2 regions of the Paenibacillus sp. FSL R5-192 genome follow, and region 1 is predicted to be linked to the other one. Evidence: riboswitches for the same ligand, from Rfam matches in the RefSeq annotation. Region 1 holds a riboswitch; the other holds the start of a gene.
What was found. Region 1 has a riboswitch for S-adenosylmethionine ahead of C161_RS24060 (methionine ABC transporter ATP-binding protein). Riboswitches for the same ligand answer to the same signal wherever they lie in the genome.
Positions count from the first base shown of each region.

Region 2: another riboswitch for S-adenosylmethionine. It lies ahead of mmuP (S-methylmethionine permease); the one in region 1 lies ahead of C161_RS24060 (methionine ABC transporter ATP-binding protein).

Region 1 is NZ_ASPR01000048.1:69,445-77,812, reverse strand. Features, by position in the region: gene C161_RS24075 (DUF2167 domain-containing protein) at 1-499, shown strand, start outside; gene C161_RS24070 (MetQ/NlpA family ABC transporter substrate-binding protein) at 623-1,462, opposite strand; gene C161_RS24065 (methionine ABC transporter permease) at 1,537-2,196, opposite strand; gene C161_RS24060 (methionine ABC transporter ATP-binding protein) at 2,197-3,231, opposite strand; SAM riboswitch class I at 3,358-3,499, opposite strand; gene C161_RS24055 (Cthe_2314 family HEPN domain-containing protein) at 3,629-4,345, opposite strand; gene C161_RS24050 (COX15/CtaA family protein) at 4,511-5,449, opposite strand; gene C161_RS24045 (thioredoxin family protein) at 5,935-6,279, opposite strand; gene C161_RS24040 (DUF2515 family protein) at 6,420-7,706, shown strand; gene C161_RS24035 (putative polysaccharide biosynthesis protein) at 7,908-8,368, opposite strand, start outside.
Region 2 is NZ_ASPR01000003.1:239,144-247,511, forward strand. Features, by position in the region: gene C161_RS02835 (ABC transporter ATP-binding protein) at 1-556, shown strand, start outside; gene C161_RS02840 (ABC transporter permease) at 559-2,961, shown strand; gene mmuM (homocysteine S-methyltransferase) at 3,045-4,112, opposite strand; gene mmuP (S-methylmethionine permease) at 4,090-5,502, opposite strand; SAM riboswitch class I at 5,595-5,696, opposite strand; gene C161_RS02855 (Ger(x)C family spore germination protein) at 5,767-6,969, opposite strand; gene C161_RS02860 (spore germination protein) at 6,966-8,066, opposite strand; gene C161_RS02865 (spore germination protein) at 8,106-8,368, opposite strand, start outside.

The DNA of each region.
Region 1 (8,368 bases):
CAAGAATGCTGATCAGCAAGCCATGGTCAATTACAATGTAAAACTCCTGACACGCGAAGGGTACATCACAGCCATTCTGGTTACAGATACGGCCAACTTTCAACAGAGCCGTCAGGCATTCGAGGAAACCGTACTTCATAAGCTGAGCATCAATGCAGGATACACCTACGAGGAGTACAATGCTTCGACTGACAAAACATCCACCATAGGGCTCAACAGTCTTCTGATGGGCGGGATCGGGTACACAGCTTCCCAGAAATTCAGTGCTCTTCTTTTGCTCAAAAAAGGATGGGCTTTGATCCTCGTTGTCGTCCTTGGGTTAATCGGCTGGATCAGATACAAGATCAAAAGCTCACACGGAGAAGAAGAAACACTCTCTCCCTCCGAGAGAACGTACCTGCAAGAAGCAGATGAGCAGCAGTATGCTGATCAGAATGAATTATCCTATTACCGCCAATCTGGACATCACTCCAACGCGGAGAAACAAGATAAGCCCTAACCCTTCCCTTATTGATCCCACGTCAGCACGGACTTAGGAAACATAAAATAAGCCGTATATCTCTTCAGAAGAGATATACGGCTTATTCTTAATAGATTCACATCATAACATACATATCGTGAATTATTCAGTTGCAGGTTCAACTGCACCTTTATAACGTTCTTTGATGAATGTTTTCACTTCTTCGGAGTGCAGAGCAGCAGCCAGTTTTTGGATTGCATCTGCATCCTTGTTGTCCTCACGGGAAACGAGGATGTTCGCGTATGGGTTACCTTGCAGATCTTCGATCAGCAAAGCATCATTCGCTGGATTCAGGTTCGCTTCAAGCGCATAGTTAGCGTTGATAAATACCAGATCCGCTTCATCCAATTGACGAGGCATCATGGCTGCATCCAGCTCAATGATATCCAGGTTCTTCGGATTGGCTGTGATGTCTTGAATCGTAGATGAGATATTTGTGTTGTCTTTCAGCGTGATAATGCCTTCCTTCGCAAGTAACAACAGTGCACGTCCACCATTGGATGGGTCATTTGGAATTGCTACTTTTGCGCCGTCTGCCAACTCATCCAAAGACTTAATCTTTTTGGAGTATCCACCAAAAGGTTCAACATGAACAGGTGTTACAGAAACGAGGTTGAATCCACGTTCTTTATTCTCTGTATCCAGATAAGGTTGGTGTTGGAAGAAGTTTGCATCCAATTTTTTGTCAGCAAGCTGCTGATTGGGTTGAACATAGTCGTTGAATGTAACGACTTGCAGACGAATACCTTGTGCTTCCAGTTCAGGCTTGATGCTTTCCAGAATCTCTGCGTGTGGTGTAGGTGAAGCTCCAACTTTCAATTCAACTGTACGTGGTGCACCTGCTGAATTGTCTGCGCCGCTATCGGCGTCCTTGTTGTTTCCGCAAGCTGCGAGAACCGCAATCAACATAAGACTAAGTAAAGCAAAAGACCATTTTTTCATGTGTAAAACCCCTTCTCTAATCATTTTGTCATGTGGCATCCGCATTATTGCATAACCATCATGTTATCTATGTGTTATTTCCTGGTGAAAAATGTAACCAAGCGATCTCCAGCCATCTGGAGAATTTGCACTAGAATGATCATCGACACTACGGATATAATCATGATTTCATTTTGATAACGGAAGTATCCATAGTTGATTGCCAGTGTTCCCAGACCTCCACCGCCAACCATGCCCGCCATCGCCGTATAGGAGACAAGCGTAACAATGGTGATCGTTATACCAGCAAGCAGTCCAGGCAGTGCCTCAGGCAGTAACACCCGTCTTACAATCTGTCCGGTCGATGCACCCATCGACTGTGCCGCTTCAATGACACCACGATCAACTTCTCGCAACGTCGTCTCCACCAAACGAGCAAAATAAGGAGCTGCTGAAATCACCAAAGGAGGTATAACGCCGAGCACCCCCGTAGCTGTACCGACGAGTATACGAGTGAATGGAATAAGAGCAACAATCAATATGATAAATGGGACTGAGCGCAAAATATTCACAATCAGGGATAGTATAGTGTACACTGCCCGTGACTTAATCGAAGCAGATCGGGCTGTCATGAACAGCAGTACTCCGAGCGGTAAACCTAAGATAACGGTAAACAAGCCTGATACACCCAAAATTTGCAGTGTCTCTATGGAAGCTTTACCAACCTCTTCCCAACGTACGGTTGAAAAATCCATTTAACGAAGCACCTCCACATCAAGTCCCTCAGCGGTTAATTCTGATATCGTCCGATCAATCGCATTTGAATCACCCTCGAACCGAACGGTCAGCTGCCCATAAGGAACCTGTTTGATCGTAGAGATTGTACCTTGCAGGATGGCAAAATCCACGCCTGTTTTACGTACCGTTCTAGACAAAATCGCTTCATACGTTTTGTTACCCAGAAAGGATATCTTCACAAGTTTGGAAGCAGCACCTGCCTGCAATTCAACGCCTGCATTTGCCAGAGCGGTCTCTTCCAGAGCAAGTCCAGCTTCATGGTCACGCATCATGAAGTCCCGTGTAATCGCATGCTGCGGCTTCAGGAACACGTCTGTTACAGGTCCTTGTTCCACAATGCCACCTTGATGAATGACAGCCACCTTGTCACAGATGTTCTGAATGACATGCATCTCATGTGTGATCAGCACAATCGTAAGGTTGTACTTTTCATTAATGTCGAGTAATAACTTAAGGATTGAATTTGTCGTCTGCGGATCAAGTGCCGAAGTAGCCTCATCACAGAGAAGAACATTTGGGTCACTTGCAAGTGCTCTCGCAATCCCTACACGTTGTTTCTGGCCACCCGATAATTGAGCCGGATATTTGCTGCTATGGTGCTCCAGACCAACCAGTGCGAGCATTTCCTTCACTTTGCGATCAATGGCTTCCTTGGGTGTATTCACAAGTTTTAGTGGAAAAGCTACATTGTCATATACCGTTGCCGAGGATAACAGATTAAAGTGTTGAAAAATCATTCCGATCTTGCGTCTCTGTTGCTGCAATTCGGTTTTGCTCAGTTCAGTCAGGTTGATTCCGTCAACCCATACCTCACCCTCCGTAGGCCGTTCCAGCAAATTAATACAGCGAATCAATGTGCTTTTTCCAGCTCCGGAATGGCCAATCACACCGTAGATTTCACCCTTTTGGATGCTCAAATTCAGCTCGGATAACGCTGTTGTAGATTTTGCCCCTTTGCCGTACGTTTTCGTTAAACCTTTTAATTCAATCAATCGCACTTGCCCCTTTCCAACCACCTACATGTATCTTTACCCGATCTAAAGGAAAACTCCCCTTAAAGTACAAAAAAAGAGCCCTTTGCAGATACAAAGAGGGCTCTTCACGTGAAAGAATATACCTTCTCATCTGCCAAAATCGTGTCTTGCACCATTTTGTAGGAATTAGCACCTAACATCTATAACGAATGATACATGTATCATGTCGTTACAAATCGGTTGCCGGGCTTCATCGGGCCTGTCCCTCCGCCGCTCTCGATAAGAAATATGTTGTTGTAGGATTTTATAAGTTCATGTAGTTTATGCTTTATAATGTGAACGTAACTTCCAAAATATCAGTTATATCCATGTAACATTCGATTGAAACTCAGTATATTCCAAGTATTCCGATTTGTCAAAGGGAATTATTTCTTTTCCATATTTTGTTGATATAACTATAAGAGGCTGTTAACGTTTCACAGACCATATCGACGCCCTGACGCATTTCCTGCACATGCTGATTCAGATCCTCCAATTTCACTTTACCTTGCAAGGTCTGGTGTAACTGCCACAGGTCATCGTGCATTTCTGAGTTCATGTAGTGAATTTCCATATTACGTCGTTTGCGCAGCTTGCTCATCGGTTCACGATAAGAGTCCTTGATCTGTATTAATTGCAACGCAAGATCATGATGCTCCCTTGCATAGTCGAACTGCCTTAACACCGTAAAATAAGAAAAATGCGCTTTGGTATTTGAAGTATTCAACTGGAATATTTCATTTAATACCGTGCCCACTTTATCCAGAATGGCAAAGCAGCGGATAAAGCCATCTTTGTAGAAATACACATACCGGGCATACTCGGCTTTTTCAGTCGGCGTCATATCATCCGTTGAACCTGCAACGACCTTTTTGCGAAAATGAGCAGCAGCGAAACAGCTTTGCTCCAGTTCATCCAGTGAGGAGATGAGTCCCTGAGTCCACACATACAGTTTCCGATAGTCATGCGTGGGATCATGGTCCACATGCATTTGTCGTTGAAATAGCTCAAGCGTATGCGCCATTGCGTCCATCGCTGCCTTCAATTTACCTTCGTTTATACGTGGCTTTTCCCCCAACAACGTTCGCAGCATGTCTAACCTCCTCTTTTCCAAATCAACAAGAATTCATCACCTTAAACGTAACACATCATCCATTCCGTGTAATTGCTGCTTGCCATAGGTTGCCCTGATCCCCCTGACATCAAACAAAGTCCACCTGTCCAATGATGTACATCACTGGATGGTGGACTTTCATATTTAAAAACGATTAGCCGGGCGATGCAGCTTGTACACCAGGAAACTCATATACGTTAAGACTCCGAACAATATGGCGATATCCAGCATATGAGCAAGAGCTACGAACATGTATACTTCCGGACGGTTCATTGTCACCATCATGAAAATACCAATGACTACTTGCATCAGAATAAGAACAACGGATACCACACCCAGAGTACGCATTTCCTTGTTGTCCGGATGATTACGGTAAGCGAAGTGACCCAGGATCGCAATAACAATCACGAGCGACGCAGCAGCTGCACGGTGAGCAAAGGCAACTGCAACCCCACCCGAAAGCTCAGGAATAATCTGCCCGTTACAGAGCGGAAATCCGGAACATCCGCCGGCAGAATCCGTGTGACTCACAAATGCACCCGTGTATACCACGAGATATGTGTAAATGGTGGAGAACCAGACCAGATTCCTGAATTTTTTACTAATCCGAGGGTATTTATTCAGTCGCTCCAATCCGCCATCTTTGGCCTCCTGCCTGATGCCCAGCGCCATCATTAGAGAACTGGCAAAAGCAATCAGTGCAAAGCCAAAATGCAGTGCCATGACTGCTGAAGATTGGGAGAAGACAACGGCAAAAGCCCCCATGATTCCCTGGACGATAACAAATACCAGAGTTAAGAAAGAAAACAATTGCAGGTCACGGCGTGACTTGCCAAACCGCAGAAAAGCAACAAACGAGGCAATGGACAACAGTCCAGCCAGTGCACTTACAGCGCGATGGGAATATTCAATGAGTGAAGCCACAGTATGTGCGGGAACGAGTTTTCCGTTACATAAAGGCCATTCTGTTCCGCAGCCTAGGCCTGATTCCGTTTTGGTTACGATGCCTCCACCAAAAGTGGCCAGAAACATGACAAGACAGGTTAATACGGTTAACCATTTAAACAAAGTTAAGTGTTTCAATTTTTTCTCACCCGCTGTTGGTTTAAGATGGCGAAGAATATTCTCCGCTTGTTTCGGTACTTTGACACTTATTTCACAACTAAATCCATTATACCGGATAAAATGTTCATTGACGTCGCGCTTTGTGACAAAATGTTAACGTCTGGCGAAATAATGACCCGCAGGTCATTGAGGATATGTACAGAAACGTTTCTTACATAGACATGTCGAACACACAAACGCCATTTCCCTATTTCAAGAGAAATGGCGTTCTTTTTATTATACCCTTTTACAACATGAACCTGTCATACTTTTATATAAGTTCAAGGAAACATTTACACAATAACGGAGAGGACAGAAATAACCAGAGAAGCGAAGCGTTCGCCTTTATCCCCGGATTTTCCCTTTATAAAAGGGATCAAAGAAATCTGGGGATAACAGCGATCGGAAGGTTATTCTGGCATCGTAGTGCCTGTGTGATATTCATCATTTGAACTTATATAACATTATTTATGGATCGTGTTGTACACCTCAACTGCTCGATCTAAGAACTGCTCAATCTCTTCTCTCGACTTGCGTAGCTTGTTCACATACCGTACGAGTTCGCGGCCATCTGTATACGCCACAAAGCTCGGAATGCCAAGAATATTCTGTTCTTCACTAACCGTCCCAACCTGATCCACGTCGACCTCAATCAAGGTCAGTTCACGTGAATATTTCTCTTCAACCTCAGGCATAAACGGATCGATGTATTTGCAGTCACCACACCAGTCTGCCTTGAATACGGCAATCGTCAAACGTGGGGATTGGATGGCTACATCAAAAGCCGGTTTGGAAGTAATCTGTTCCATTCGGTCATCTCCCTTTCTGTACCTTGTCTTACCCTAAGTGAAGCAAATTGGCGAGTGGAAGTCAAATAATCAGCGCATACTTAGAATAACCACATGGTCTGTGAAATTAAACCCAGAACATCATGAAAGGATGTCACATCATGACTTCCACCAGAACCAATTCTTCCAGCGAACAACATCACGGGTCCCTCCTGCAGATGGTCCGTTCCATTCCGGGTGCTGCCCGGGAAATCTGGCGTGGCAAACAGGCTGCATGGCAAGCTTCTGCACAGCTTCGTCACCCTTTGCGTGACATCGAGTGGGATACCGATACGGCAGCTGCCTTACAGTCTGAGGTGGAGCGTTTGTTACCTGCCAGCGGCAAGTCTTTTGCACGCACGGACCAGGTTCAAAGCGCACTCGTCTGCGAAGAAGATTGCATCATTCTGGAAGAGATTAAGACACTGACTCAGGAGAATAATCGGAGTAATATCACCCGCACGGCAGCCTATCTGGAATGTTATGAGCAATATCCCGAACTGCATTGGGCACTGCTGGCCCATATGGTCTCTCGCAATGGTGGATATCACATGACAGATCTTCAGAGTGACTTAATGCATAATCTACAAAATCAAAGCGATCGCGAGCATATGTATCGGCTGCTGGAGCGGTGCAATGCACTCATTTTCCAGGATGCCTATCCCCAGCTTCTGCTGTATATGAACAGTCGCCGGATCGGACGAAGCTGTTTCCATCTCTTGTCGCACTTTCACGTATCGGCGTTTATGACGCCGTTTTGGGAACGCTTTTGGCTGGAACGATGCAGTTCACTGCTAAGTGTGGCATTAATTATTAATGAGCAGAACTATATCGAGAGCCGGGTGGTGCAGCATCCTTATTTTCAAAAAGAGGTACTATCCAAACCCGCATTCCATCTGCATAATCTGGCCGGTCTGAATCATATCGTCTTTCCTCTTGGACGGGGAGCAGGAATCGCAGGACGCGTCATTGAACATTTTGGCAAACTGGATGAGCGAATCATGTTTGGCAAAGGCCTATATGCCCTGTTGTTTGGCGTGGAGCAAGTACACACACAAGTGTTGGAGTTCGCACGTTCGGTTTCCCATCGTGGCTCGCGCGCTGAGTATTGGCCTGGCTTGTTTACCAATCGTGAAGACGAGGCGGGTGAACATACACTTTATGCTCAGGAGCTAATGGATGAAGAATGGCTTCCAGATGGGCAACGATTATATAGTCCGGAACTGCTCGCCGTATGGGGGGACACGCCTTATGAACCGATCACCAGACAGGACTGGCTTCAGACTCGGGATTGTCTCGGTTATCTGACGGCCCCGCGTCGGCCATGGCTGTTTGAGATGAGTCACGAACACCGGTATGGCATGCTGAAAACAGCACTGGCTCATGATGCTAAAGCTATCACACACTAATGCTAAAGGTCATATAGAGCAGGCAAAGACGGATGATGTGATATCCCGATGTACCGCTAATCCTCGCTTGCTGGGCTAATGTCGAGTTCAGTCGCTCAGCTCTCCGTAGCTATACAAAAAAGCCCTGTCCGCTTAACAGCAGACAGAGCTTTTATCCTATTTTCACAAAATATTGGAGCATGGGTGATGCCCCCTGCATTTTTAACCTCTTTGCCCAGTTCCACGTTGAAGACGCATAAGTGGACGAAGAATTTTTTGCAGAATACGGGGGTAACTGCCCAGCTCGTCCTTGCGCAGTACACGCAGCACAACCATGAGAACCAGATACACCACCACAACAAGCACACCAACCACAAGGCAGGTAAGCAAGAAGGATACACGCGCTGGCAGGAACAGTCCAAAGATCGTATTCCCAATCCAGTTCGTTGCAAATCCTACACCTGCTGCAAGCAACACTGTAATGATAAATCCTTTCCAACGATCTCCCATGATGGAGAAATCAACGATTTTACGAAGGACCCGCAGATTCAGGTACGTGATGACCAGGAAACAAAGGGCCGTTGCTATAATGATGCCGTAAATGCCAAAGATCGGCGCCAGAATCAGACTTGCGATCAGTTTGATCACAACACCTGCTGCGACACTGATCATCGTAATCCGCG
Region 2 (8,368 bases), on a different contig from region 1:
TTTTCGCGATCAGCGGATTGACGCTTACAGTGAACGCCAAATGTCCGATTTCCGCACCCGCCGGATCGGTTATATCTATCAAAGTATCAATCTGGTCCCAGACCTTTCCATCAAAGAGAACATTGCTTTACCGGGATATATTGCAGGAAACAAAAAGAAGGACATCCTATCCCGCGCTGCTGAGCTGATGAATGCCATGGATATTGATGGACAGCGTAACCGCCTCCCATCCCAAACTTCCGGAGGACAGCAGCAACGAGCTGCGATTGCACGGGCTTTGATCAATTCGCCGGATATCATTTTTGCCGATGAACCGACCGGAAGCTTAAATATGAAACATGGCACAGCCGTTCTCGATATCCTTACAGATATGCATCGAAAAGGACAGTCTGTTGTTATGGTGACGCATGATATCAAGGCCGCCTGTCGGGCAGATCGCCTGATCTATATTCAAGACGGCAAGATTGGCGGAATCCTTGAGTTTGACACCTATGACGAACATCAAATTCAGGATCGTGAAGCGATTATCTTCGCTTTGGTTACGGGGAAGGAATAACGATGGCTGTCATATTTAAACTTAGCTTGTCGTATCTGAGTAGGAACAAAATACAAAATGCGTTGATTGCGCTGCTCCTGCTACTCTCGACAGTTCTTGTATCTACAGCTATTGTCATTCTGGCGAACACAGGCAATCAGTTTTATGAAATGCATACCCGAACCCATGGATCTCATCAGATCCTGACGTTTGAAAAAGGGCTAAATGACCCTGACGCTGTGCACAACTGGTGGGCTTCTCAGGATGGAGTTCAGGTGTCCCCTTTGCTAACGTATCGTACATTGTCAGGCATCATTTTGAATGAAACTCACATCCCTAACATCTACCTGTACATGTTTAATACGCCTCCGCCGCCTTGGGGTGTGGATGAACTAATTTTCTCAAGCGGGACGCCCGACACAGTTCCCGAACAAGGCTCCGTCTGGATTCCAACGTCCATGGCGAATGCTTATCATATTTCCGTAGGTGATACCATTGGCTTCAAAACTGGCTCAAGCACACTCGAATTGAATGTATCGGGCATTGTTATCGATGTACCATACGGGGCACCATTTTCCAATACAGCACGGGTCTGGATGAATCCTACCGATTATCAACATGATCTCGCTACACTTGCTGGCAACGAGAATCGTATGATGGGCATCCATTTTAACGATTACAGCATGAATTCGGTGTATTCGGAACGATACAATCGTGAGACAGGTATTCCGTTTCTGGAATCCAAAATGGAGTTCGAGGCCATTGCCTCCTTCTATCTGATCATCAATCAGGTTATTGGATTTATCATGATATTCATGGGTGTTGTCATGCTCTCTATCGCCCTGATGACCATCGGGTTTACGATTGCGGATGCCATCCTGGCCAATTACAGAACGATAGGAATTCTCAAATCACTAGGTCTGACTTCCCGAAAAACGATAGGCACCTATGTTATTCAATATGCATTGTTATCCATCATAGCCATTATCCCAGGACTTACACTCAGTATGTGGATATCCAAATGGATCATTAATATTTCTGTATCCTCTCTTCGAGTGGGGAATCAGAACATTCCAGTCCAAGGATTGGATGCAGCTATACTGGCCGGCGTACTACTATTTGCTCTAGTGATTCTGTTCACTGTGTTATATGCCAAAAAGGCACGCAGCATACAGCCCGTGCAGGCTATTCGTTATGGTATGTCGGAGACAGATCACAGCCGGATGGCTGGCAAAATGAATTCGCCATTGGCGCACTGGATCGGGTTCACACGACTGCCTGTGACCGCCGTGCTTGGATTCCGACATGTGTTCAAAAACACCAAAAGCTCTGTTCTAACAATCCTGCTGACTACCATGGCTTCCTCCGTACTAGTTTTGGGGTATGTTCTGCTGACCAGTATAAACGGAATTGAACAGACCGCAGCTAAATGGGGGTATGACAATGCCAATATCGCAGCAGTCGTAGTGAACAAAAGTAACTTCCCCAAGGCTGAACTAAAGCACGTGTTAGCGCAGGATTCGAGGATCAGCAATGTAGGCTGGCAAGGGAATACAACGGGTGTAATTAGCCCGGAATCTTTGGCAACAGTAGAGGGCCAATCCCTCAGTCTCAACTTGAGTGTACTGGACGGGAGTTATCAGGAACTTGGATTCGAAACGTTAAAAGGGGTTAACCCACAACATGCGAATGAAATTGCCATTGGTGTAAGTGTAGCCAAAACATCAAATAAAGATCTCGGTGATCTTATCGACATCTATATTGAAGGAGAAAAGCGTACATTCCTCATCACAGGCATCTATCAGGCGATCGCCAACATGTCTGTTTCAGGCAGAATCACCATTGATGCCATGAGAAGTGTGAACCCGGATTATAGTGAATTTGATGTTATCTTCATCAATGTGAACGATATGGCACAAGCGGGTAAGGTTGCCTCTGAATTAAATGAGCAATTTAAAGATTTTGCTTCGGTAGTCACTCAGAAGACTTTGCTTGATTCGGTTTACGCGGAAGCCGCTAACATCCTGATCTATCCGATGAGCCTGATCGGATTGCTGTTTATCATTGTGACGTTCATCATTATTTTCAGTACCTGTAGAATCAATATCCGTAAAGAAAGCAGAACGTACGGGATATACAAATCGCTGGGAATGACATCTCGTCAAATCCGGTTGTCGCTCACCATGGGAATGTTCATACTGTCCTCCGTGGGAGCCATACTGGGTATTTTCGTCGGCGTATACCTGCTGCCTCTTCTACTCGAAATGGTCCTTTCCGGTTATGGTATCGTACAACTTCCACTGATCCTGCATTGGGGTGGAATGGTACTGTTCACCTGTCTAAGCATCATTGCAGCCAGTCTTGGCTCGTGGTTCTCTTCGAGAATCATTCGGGAAGCATCGCCACGTATACTGGTTATCGAATAATGTAATCAGAATGCCTTAACACAATAAAACAAGCCCTTCCATACCTCTATAGGATGTGGAAGGGCTTGTTATCGTGATATGAACTAATTCCGCCATTTCTTCGCAAGTGCACCAATCTGATGTGGCGTAGTACGGCAGCAGCCGCCAATAATTTGCGCGCCCGCAGCAACCCACTGTTTCGAAGCATCACTCATGCTGCCACAGGTACCCTGTCCGCTCCACGTCTTCGTCACTGCATCATACGTCTCACCTGAGTTCGGATACACAATAACAGGTTTGTCGCTAGCACTGCTGAGAATACCCACTGCTTCCGTCACCACTTCCATCGGAGCACAGTTCAGGCCAATCGCCGCAATCTGCGGCTCGGAGCCAAACGTCTGTGCACATACCTCAAGCGGTGTGCCCTCGCTGATGCTTGTCCCGTCTTTTAAAGAAAAAGATAACCAGGCATACGCATGAGGGAACTCCTTCAGTACATCAACCAGCACCTGTGCTTCCTGCAGGGAAGGAATCGTCTCAAACGCCAGAATATCAGCACCCGCTTCAAGCAGCGCCGCCATACGTGGACGGTGAAATGCGGCCAGCGTCTCATCCGACACGCCGTAATGTCCCACATACTCTGAACCATCCGCCAGATAGGCGCCGTACGGACCAACGGACCCGGCAATAATTGGACGTGGACGAAAACTGTCTCCTTCGCGATCTACTGTACGATCTGTTATATGCTCCTCATTCTCTACGTTCTCGGAACGTACCGAAGGAGCTTCTACAAGCTGACCTGTCGAGCTTTCTCTCCCTACTAAACTACTCTGCACTTCTGCCCACACGTCATCTCTCGCCTGTACAGCCAGTTCCACCGTCTTGCGGATCAGCTCCAGTGCTGACTGTTCATCGATCCCTCTCTTGCGGAAACCATCCACCGTCGCCTGATAACTGGATGTAATCGCACAGTCGGCTCCTGCTCGAAAATAATCTGCATGGACCTGAACAATAACATCCGGATTCTCAAGCAACACACGAGCAGACCATAGTGGATCATCGAGATCACATCCATGCTGTTCGAGTTCCGTAGCCAACGCTCCATCCAGAATCATGACCGGATGTTCACGAAGGATCTGTTCCATGGGGTTAGTCTGTTGTTCTTGCGTCATGTACTTGTCCTCTTTTCTTATTCACACGTTCTGTCAGATAATAAGCAGCGTAACATACTGCGATAAACGGAACCCCACAATACAGCGCAATTCGCTGTGTCGGGTCAAAGGCAATACCTATGCATGAAGCCAGGCATAATATAAATGAAACAATTGGTACCACCGGATACAGTGGTGTGCGGTAGACCAGATCTTTGACCGCATGTCCTTCCCGGATATATTGTCTGCGGAACATGTATTGGGAAGCGCTGATGCTCATCCATACCGCAACGACAGCCAGACCTGAAATGGAAACCAGCGTAATATACACCGTACCTGGCGCAATAATACTGGACAGCAATGCCAGCGCACCACCCACCATACTAATCAGAAGTGCATTCAGGGGTACCCCGCTTTTGGTCAATTTGGCAAACCACGGAGAGATCGTTCTTTTGTCAGCCAGAGACCAGAGCATACGTGAAGATGCATATAGGCCTGAATTGGCAGCAGAGAGAATCGCCGTCAGAATAACAAAGTTCATAATATCTGCTGCATAGGGTACACCCACCCGCTCCATTACCGCTACAAATGGACTTTCCAGTACACTGGCATCCGACATGGGTAGCAAGGCCGACAAGATAACAATCGTTCCGATGAAGAAAATAACCAAACGCCACAGCGTTGTATGAATAGCCTTTGGTATCGTCTTTTCCGGGTTCTCCGTCTCACCGGCGGCAATCCCGATTAACTCGGTGCCTGAGAAGGCAAAGTTTACAGCAAGCATGGTCATCAATATCGCTGTAGCCCCATGAGGGAACCACCCGGATGCGGTAATATTCGATAGAAATGGAGCCGGTTCAGAATCCGCCATGGGAATGAACCCAAACATGGCTGCGCCACCGATAATAATGAAGATTACGATAGTCACTACTTTTACAGATGAGAACCAGAACTCGGATTCCGCAAATAATTTCACCGTTAGAGCGTTAAACAGAAAGATCATCAGTGCAAAAACCGCGCTCCATATCCATACGTTCACCGATGGGAACCAGCGCTGCATCAGCAATCCGGCGGCTGTGAATTCGGAGCCAAGCGCAACAGTCCAGGTTAACCAGTATAACCAAGCCACCGTGTAACCTGTTGCTGGTCCGATATATTTGGCTGCATAACTATGAAATGCTCCCGTCTCTGGCATATGAACAGACAGTTCACCAAGACAGAGCATCACCAGATATACAACGATCGCTCCGATCAGATAGGACAGAATGGTTCCCAGTGGTCCCGCCTGCTGAATGGTGTAACCTGAGCTGAGGAATAATCCCGTTCCAATGACTCCTCCGAGAGAGAGCATGACCACATGCCGTGCCTGCATTTTCCGCTGAAAATGCCCTTTGTCGTTGTTGTTCTCCATACCTGCTGCTCCCCTACTTCTTCATCCAGAAAAAACAAAAAAGACCCACTCTGCCTAAAGAGTGCGCCGTTACTGACAAATAAAAACAAACGCTCCTATCTATCAGGCTTTCACCCGCTGGAATTAGCACAGTATCCTTCAGATCTGTTGCTGAGGTTTCTAAGGGCCAGTCCCTCCACCTCTCTGGATAAGAAAATGATTTTTTACTAATATAGCGATCTATCATGAATGTGTCAACAATTAAATAATATATGGCACACCTCGCTATTCGGTGGAAGACCCCGGATTCGTGATGGTGGTCTTTACCTCATAGGTGATCGGCACGGTGCTAAAAATTTTATCCCAATCGTCTTTGACTTTTTTCCATGTTTTAGGTTCTTTAATACGCAAGCTATCCCGAAAATCCGCAACATCTACTTTATAGGTATGCTGCAGTTTGTATAACAACTGTCGAATCTGTTGTTTGGCAAGTTCAGCAAATTCTTTTTCCAATTCACTGAGATACGCACCTTTTTCCTCTTCCTCGGGAGCACGCCAATCCTCCATCAACCAGCCTTCGGATTCAGTTTTCACATGGAATGAAATATCATCGCCAACCACTTTTGGAATTATTGTTGTTTTTTTCTTCTTCATTTCATATACAACAGTGAACCCCTCTTTATTGTATGTCTTCAAGATACCTCCTTTTTCTTTAGGTCTGAGCCAAGATAGCCCTTCTAGATCCGTTTGGCTGAGTTCCCCGATGAATTTTGTTGTTTTCCCATCAAAGATACTGGCACCGGAGAACTTGTCCTCTCCATTGAAGTTCAGTACATTCTGGAGCAAAAAGCTGGAACCGGATTGCATTTGAGCATCTAATTTGGAGAGTAGAACGGGGTCCAGGATTTTATTGGACAAGTATGAATTACCGGTAATACCTGTAAGATAAAATGCTGGAATCCGGGAAGGATCATCTGAAGTCAGTACATCAACAGCGCGATGATGGCTAATCAACACCAGACAGTTAGGACGAATATCGTTATCCCGAAGTACAAAATCCAGCAGCTGGTCCAAACCATACTTTTTGGCGATATCCTTGGACACAACGATAACCTTCAGATGATGTCCGATGAGCGGATGATCTCGTCTCAGTGCAAACTGACGAAAGATTTGCAGCAAGGAATCTCCGGTAAGCTGTTCATTGGAATAGGACGTTTTACCAGAAGCAGGCGAACCGGATTGTTGGCTCTTTTGACTGCTGGAATTACCGGGAGCAATCTGTACCGTGGCCGTCAAATTGTTCTGCTTGGAGTACCCTCCTCCCTGATTGGCGATGTTCTCCTCAAATTCCGTCTCTTTACCGATATCAATTCCAAGACCGACATAGACACTTAGATCCTCTATCTCCCGACTGCTCCAACATCCGGATATCGTTAAGAGAATGCATAATACAGTGGCTAAGCGTAACAACATACGGAATGTAATCATGCATGCTTGCCTCCTTTTTTGCGAATCAGACTTAACAACAGTAGTACCAGAGGTAAAATGCCAAACAAAAATACGGACACATTGCCCAGCATATCTCCTAGTGCAAAAGTATCATCCACTGTTTTGGGTATCATTGCTGTCAGATAAATGAACGGAAGCAGGCCGTACATGATGCCTTTGATTTTTTTGGAACGAAACAAATCACGAATACCCACCGAAGCGCAGTAATGTGTAATTGCTGTAGTCGAAAAGATTTGCATAATCCAGATGACCAGTAATAAGGATTCAAAACGCTCAAATATCAGACCCTGAATTTCGAAGCTTCTTACCAAATCCAGCGTTGGCCAGGTTCGAGTTTTAATGCCATCGAGCGATAAACTCCCTATAACCATCACCACCGTGATCAAGTAGATAATAGTGGATATGAGTATCCCCCAGGTCATCGCTTTATTGCTCTTCTTCGGATTTTTCATATAGGCAGTCATGATTAACATCACCTCATAGCCCGTATAAGATAATAGTGAAGGCTTCAACCCTTGGAAAACGGGCATAATCCCATCACCGAGGACGGGTCTCAGATTGCCAATCTCGAATAGCTGATTACTAAGCAAAATTTCAATCACAAATATAATAATCGTAATCGGAAGGATGATCTCAAACACGCGTACGATAACGCCAAGCCCGCCTGAAATCATATATACACCGATCCACATGAAGACCATCACAATCGCCCAGGTGGGGGTGCGTTCGAGCAGATACATCCCAGTTACTTCAGCCATAACTCTGATTTCGAATGCGGCAATAACTATGAAATACATAATCATAGACAATCCCAGTATGTAAGCAATCCAGCTGCCCGTAATCTCACGGGTGAACTGGAAGACGGTTTTCTCCGGAAATCTTCGACACAGGGTAACCAGAATTATTCCGACACCTATGATAATGAATCCAGATAGGATAATGGAAATCCAGACATCGGGTGTTCCGACAGCTTTGCTGGTCGTTCGAGGTAACGTCAATATCCCGGCACCAAGCATGTAATTGACAATAATTACAACAGCCTGTGTCGTGGTTAGCTTTCCTTGGGAGCCATTCACTTTAGTTCACCTCCAGACCTTCAGTAGATGGAATTCCATTTATTTTTTCCGATCATCATCGATCGGATTAGTCATTTTGGGACGCATTCTCATCATATTTAGCGGTGCACGGATAACAAAATCCTTCCATTCATTCATGTGATAGGGAACGGCTGGTGCAACATAAGGTACGCCAAAGCTTGAGAGTCGTGCCAGATGTGTACACACAAGCAGAAAGAACATAACCACGCCAAACAATCCGAGTACGGCTGCGCTGAACATAGCGGCAAATCGTAGAATCCTTAGCGTTAATCCCGCACTAT